2 linked regions of the Tolumonas auensis DSM 9187 genome follow. Each later gene encodes a partner of the first gene's protein in a complex. Links are inferred from orthologs where the notes say so. Each region holds a gene or a part of one and is shown on either strand. Other genes may lie near its edges. The genes, in order: trxA and trxB.

What was found.
Region 2: the proteins of trxA (region 1) and trxB are in contact, whole or in part, in a crystal structure (PDB 1F6M), measured with the Escherichia coli proteins. The link is inferred for Tolumonas auensis DSM 9187 from one-to-one orthologs.

Annotation. Positions count from the first base shown.
Region 1 is NC_012691.1:2,910,286-2,913,496, forward strand. The notes cover bases 155-3,034. They hold trxA (thioredoxin TrxA), read left to right. Parts: upstream 155-1,371; coding sequence 1,372-1,698; downstream 1,699-3,034. Other genes in these bases: rhlB (ATP-dependent RNA helicase RhlB), read right to left, coding at 155-1,220; rho (transcription termination factor Rho), read left to right, coding at 1,896-3,034. Also shown: more of rhlB, read right to left, coding at 1-154; more of rho, read left to right, coding at 3,035-3,161. UniProt on the Escherichia coli protein: Participates in various redox reactions through the reversible oxidation of its active center dithiol to a disulfide and catalyzes dithiol-disulfide exchange reactions.
Region 2 is NC_012691.1:2,539,941-2,543,261, reverse strand. What follows is about bases 315-3,304. They hold trxB (thioredoxin-disulfide reductase), read right to left. Parts: upstream 2,293-3,304; coding sequence 1,336-2,292; downstream 315-1,335. Other genes in these bases: ald (alanine dehydrogenase), read right to left, coding at 2,479-3,304; aat (leucyl/phenylalanyl-tRNA--protein transferase), read right to left, coding at 502-1,206; TOLA_RS11785 (arginyltransferase), read right to left, coding at 315-505. Also shown: more of TOLA_RS11785, read right to left, coding at 1-314; more of ald, read right to left, coding at 3,305-3,321.

The sequences.
Region 1 (3,211 bases):
TTTACCGGCAGACGATGACGGACCACGCGTTTTGGCGCTGTCACATCATCCAGCAATGCACTTGGATCATACTTGCTGACCGGAATCGGATGATGCGTATATTCTTCGATTTCAGGCAGGTTGAACGCGTAATCTTCGCAAGCGAAGCTGATTGCATGTCCGCTACGGCCAGCACGACCAGTACGGCCGATACGATGCACATAATCTTCCGCGTCATCCGGTAAATCATAGTTAAACACATGACTTACATCCGGAATGTGCAGACCACGAGCCGCCACATCAGTCGCCACCAGCACATCCAGCAGACCGGCAGTAAAATCTTCCAGGATCTTCAGACGTTTCTTCTGTGGCACATCACCGGTCAGCAGACCGACACGATGGCCATCCGCCTGCAACCAGGCATGCACATCTTCACAACCGTGTTTGGTATTGGCGAAGATGATCGCTTTTTCCGGCCAGTCTTCTTCCATCAGCGTCAGTAACAGCAGCATCTTGTCTTCGTTAGAAGGATAGAACAGCTCTTCCTTGATGCGCTGACCGGTCATTTGTTCCGGTTCGATCTGGATATGCTGCGGCTCATTCATGTGTTCATAAGCCAACTCCTGCACACGCAGTGACAAGGTGGCAGAGAACAGCATGTTCAGACGTTGCGCTGGCGGCGGCATCCGACGGAACAGAAAACGGATGTCCTTGATAAAGCCCAGATCGAACATACGATCCGCTTCATCCAGCACAACAACCTGAATGGCACCCAGGTCAATAATGCCCTGTTTCAGATAATCGATAATACGGCCAGTGGTTCCGATCAGCAGATCAACACCTTCCTGCAATACGGCCAGCTGCTTATCGTAGCCATCACCACCGTAAGCCAGCCCCATCTTAAAGCCACAGCTTTCAGACATCGGAACCGCATCGTTATAAATCTGTACGGCCAGTTCACGGGTTGGCGCCATGATCAGCACACGCGGCTGATTCTGACGACGTTCAGCACTTGCTGAATGAGTCAGTAAATAGTTGAATGTACCGGCAAGAAACGCGATCGTTTTGCCGGTACCGGTCTGTGCCTGGCCCGCAATGTTTTTCCCGGTCAGCAGCAGAGGTATAGTTTCCGCCTGAATAGGCGTGCAATTATGAAAGCCTTTAGCTTCCACGCCGGCCAGAACTTGTGGTTCCAGTCCGAGTTCAGCGAATGTGATCTCTGTAAGATGTGTTTTGCTCATGGGCAATATGCTTATTGAATTAGACTTGCAATAATAAACAGTATCCTTTAATTAGGGTAACTGTTTGGCTTTTATTTCTTGATCCCTTTAATTTGCATCTTCGTACCCCTATATTGTTTAGAGCAAACGAATTGCAAATGTGGAGTAAAAAATGAGTGACAAAATTGTACACGTGACTGATGCCAGCTTCGAGAATGACGTACTGAATGCTTCCGCCCCGGTTCTGGTTGATTTCTGGGCTGAATGGTGTGGTCCATGCAAAATGATTGCCCCGATTCTTGACGAAGTTGCAGGCGAATATGCCGGTAAACTGACTATTGCCAAGCTGAACATCGATCAGAACTCTGGTACTCCACCAAAATTCGGTATTCGTGGTATTCCTACCCTGCTGCTGTTCAAGAACGGTGCTGTTGCCGCCACCAAGGTTGGCGCACTGTCTAAAACTCAGCTGAAAGAGTTTCTCGACGCCCATCTGTAATCGTTATCCCCGGGGAGGCTTCAGGCCTCCTCTATTTTTAATAATGCCTGATTTTCATCCATTTCTCACTGCAGATAGCTGGACGCCCCGATAAATTGGTGCTAATTTGGTTAAACGATGCTGTTCATATCCGCTCGATGCGCGCTCTCCAGCAGTCAATCCAACCCTATTGCAATTCCCGAAACTACATCACCTCTATGAATCTAACTGAACTAAAGAATACCGCAGTCTCTGAACTGGTACATCTGGGCGAATCTATGGGCCTGGAAAATCTGGCCCGTCTGCATAAAAAAGATATCATTTTTGCCATTCTCAAAGCCCATGCGAAAAGCGGGGAAGACATCTTTGGTGATGGCGTGCTGGAAATTCTGCAGGATGGTTTTGGTTTCCTGCGTTCCGCTGATAGCTCTTATCTTGCCGGCCCGGATGACATTTATGTATCCCCAAGCCAGGTGCGCCGCTTCAACCTGCGTACCGGCGACACTATTTCCGGCAAAATCCGTCCGCCGAAAGAAGGTGAACGTTATTTCGCACTGTTGAAAGTTGATACCGTCAACTACGACCGTCCGGAAAATGCCCGTAACAAGATCCTGTTTGAAAACCTGACACCGCTGCACCCGACCAAGCGTCTGCGTCTGGAACGTGGTAATGGTTCAACCGAAGATATCACTGCCCGTATCCTTGATCTGGCTTCGCCTATCGGGAAAGGTCAGCGTGGTCTGATCGTGGCACCACCAAAAGCCGGTAAAACCATTCTGCTGCAAAACATTGCCCAGAGTATTACCAGCAACCATCCTGATTGCGAACTGATCGTTCTGCTGATCGATGAGCGCCCGGAAGAAGTAACCGAAATGCAGCGCATGGTGAAAGGTGAAGTCGTTGCTTCTACCTTCGATGAGCCAGCAACACGTCACGTGCAGGTTGCTGAGATGGTTATCGAAAAAGCCAAACGCTTAGTAGAACACAAGAAAGACGTGGTGATCCTGCTCGATTCGATCACTCGTCTGGCGCGTGCCTACAACACCGTGATCCCATCATCAGGCAAAGTACTGACCGGTGGTGTGGATGCCAATGCTCTGCATCGTCCAAAACGCTTCTTTGGTGCCGCACGTAACGTGGAAGAAGGTGGTTCTCTGACCATCATCGCGACTGCGTTAGTCGATACCGGTTCGAAGATGGATGAAGTGATCTACGAAGAATTCAAAGGCACCGGTAACATGGAACTGCATCTGTCTCGTAAGATTGCAGAGAAACGTGTTTACCCTGCGATTGATATCACTCGTTCTGGTACTCGTCGTGAAGAGTTGCTGACTGCGCCGGATGAACTGCAAAAGATGTGGATCCTGCGTAAGATCGTTCACCCGATGGGCGAGATCGATGCGATGGAATTCATGATCGACAAGCTTTCGCTGACCAAAACCAACGATGAATTCTTCGAGTCGATGAAACGACAACAGAAATAAATCGGGTCGGTGACCGGATAAAATAAGGGACAGCATATGCTGTCCCTTGT
Region 2 (3,321 bases), 370 kb from region 1 along the record:
TGTACATAGCGCTCAGGCTATCCGGTAATGCATCGGTGACAGCGACAGCAATTAATTTATCTCTCTGATAAAACTCCAGAAAAACAGGATTCAACCAGTCAGAAAAAAGAAACTGTTTGTATTGGCTGTAGCTGGGCGGATACATGCTGCCATCAAAATGTCGTTGCTGGATATAACGCTCATACAGTGCGTAATAAGCCGGTTTATCGGTATCATTTAATTGCCAGCTGATATCACTGTTTTTGTGTAACACCCGGCGCTGTTTACGGCTGGGTGCAAACTCAGCGGCCTTAATCCGTAATGACTGGCAGGCTGAGCATTGGGTGCAATGCGGGCGGTAGATATCATTACCACTACGCCGGAAACCAGCTTGCAGCAGAGCCTCATAACCGGATGCAGTCCGATAGTTGTCATCCATCAGCACAATAAGCTGCTCATATTGTTCCGGCAGGTAACTGCAGGTATGCGCGGGAGTTATACCAACCCGCAATGGCGTCGGATTCATAATGTCAGTACCTGCGGTTGCCAGCATTCAGCCGGAAATGATTGTTCGCGCAACTGAGCCAGCTGGCGTAAAAATTCTGCCCGGGGCCATTCCTGTACCCCCATGGTTTCGAGGTAACTGTTCTGCATCTGACAATCAATTAAGGGGGCATCATAACGGGAAAGGTGCCGGCATAACGCGACCAGCGCCAGTTTTGATGCATCCGTCTGCCGGTGAAACATGGATTCACCACAAAATAGTTTACCTACGCTGAGACCATACAAGCCGCCCACCAGCTGGTCGTTATCCCAGACTTCGACTGAATGCGCCTGTCCCATCTCATGCAATACCGCATACGACTGCATAAACTCACTGGTGATCCAGGTGTCTTCTGAATAGCGTCGTGGCGCGGCACAGGCAGTGACGACATCCATAAACGCGTGGTTAACCGTAAACCGCAGTGACGTTTTGTTCAGCGTTTTCCGTAATGAACGGCTGATATGCAGTTGCGCCACCGGTAAGACCCCACGGGGATCGGGTGACCACCAGAGAATGGGCTGATACGGGCTGAACCAGGGGAAAATACCATTATAGTAAGCGGTTAATAACCGGGCCGGGGACAGGTCTCCGCCAATTGCCAGCAGTCCGTTGGGCTCGGTCAATGCCTCTTCCGGTGAAGGAAAATACAGTGTGGAGTCCAGTTCAGTCAGATAAATCGTCATCAACTACATTCATTTGAAAAGACGCGCTGATCTGATAATAACCAGCATGCCCGGTTTTGTCATGGCGTCATATCGCCGCCATAAAAAATGCCGCACAAGGCGGCATTCCGGAAAAGAGAGTGAAGCGGATTATTTCGCCAGACTATCGAGATAACGTTCAGCATCAAGCGCGGCCATACAACCGGTGCCGGCAGACGTGATTGCCTGACGATAGATGTGATCCGCCACATCACCGGCAGCAAATACACCTTCAATACTGGTCTGAGTGGCAAAACCATCACTGCCGCCTTTGACTTTCAGATAGCCGTTCTGCATTTCAAGCTGGTTATCAAAAATAGCCGTGTTCGGGCTATGGCCGATAGCGATAAAGGCGCCCATCACTTCCACATCTTCCACGGAATCATCTTTGAGATTGCGCAGACGTACACCTGTCACACCCATCTCATCGCCCAGCACTTCTTCCAGTGTGCGATCCAGATGCAGCTTGATGATGCCTTGTTCAACCTTGTCATACAGACGCTTGATCAGGATCTTTTCTGAGCGGAAGGTGTCACGACGGTGGATCAGATGAACTTCTGACGCAATATTGGCCAGATAGAGTGCTTCCTCCACTGCGGTATTTCCGCCGCCAACGACCGCCACTTTCTGACCACGGTAGAAGAAACCATCACAGGTCGCGCAGGCCGATACGCCACGGCCTTTAAATGCTTCTTCAGAATCCAGACCCAGATAACGGGCAGAGGCGCCGGTCGCAATGATCAGCGCATCACAGGTGTATTCACCATTGTCACCTTTCAGGCGGAATGGTTTCTGTTGCAGTTCAACCGCATTGATATGATCGAAGAGGATCTGCGTATCAAAATGTTCGGCATGCGCTTTCATGCGATCCATCAGGGCCGGCCCGGTTAAGCCTTCGGCATCGCCTGGCCAGTTTTCAACTTCGGTCGTGGTGGTGAGTTGACCACCCTGTTGCATACCGGTAATCAGAACCGGATTCAGATTGGCGCGCGCCGCATAGACGGCGGCGGTATATCCTGCAGGGCCTGATCCGAGAATGAGCAGCTTACTGTGTTTTACCTGGGTCATGGAGGCATCCTTTTGTGGCTTGTACCCGAATAATAGGAAATGATGCTGGTGGGGTAAAGCAGGAGAAACCGATTAAACTAATCGGTTTTATCTATTAAATAGCATTTATGTATAAGCAGGACGGAAAACGAGCAGATAAAATACAATTTATCTGCCCGAAACGCATTTGCCGCTGAAAAACATAGGCTATGCGCTTATCGCCAGTACGCTCTCCGCGGTGACTGTTGGCAGAGCATGTGCCACACCGACTTCAGCACAGGTGAGCTGACCTCTGAACACATTCAATCCGTTGCGTAAATGTTTGTCGCTGCTGAGTGCATCGGCGTAACCCATTTTTGCCAGTTTGATAATAAAGGGCAGGGTGGCATTGTTCAGTGCCTGGGTTGATGTCCGGGCAACGGCTCCCGGCATATTGGCGACACAATAATGGACGACATCATCCACAATATAGGTGGGATTACTGTGGGTGGTCGCATGTGATGTTTCGGCACAGCCGCCCTGATCGATCGCCACATCGACAATGACCGAGCCGTTTTTCATCTTCTTTACCATTGCCGCACTGATCAGCTTAGGTGCCGCAGCGCCCGGCAATAACACGGCCCCAATCACTAAATCAGCCTCAAGAACCGCATGTTCAATTGACTCGGTTGTCGAATAGATTAGTTTTGCCGCCCCCCTGAACTCGTTATCCAGCCGGCGCAGGGTCTCGGTACTTCTATCCAGTACGGTCACATCGGCCCGCATTCCGATTGCCATGCGGGCAGCATTAGAGCCCACGACACCGCCACCTAAAATCACCACTTTGGCCGGAGCAACCCCTGGCACTCCGCTTAATAAGACGCCGGCACCACCGTGTGATCTTTCCAGCGCAGTGGCTCCGGCATGAATGGCCATCCGGCCTGCTACTTCTGACATCGGGGCTAATAACGGTAACCCTCCTTTATCATCTGTGACAGTTTCATAGGCTATACAGATTGCGCCGCTTCGCAGCAGATCCTGCGTTTGAGCCAGATCGGGTGCCAGATGCAA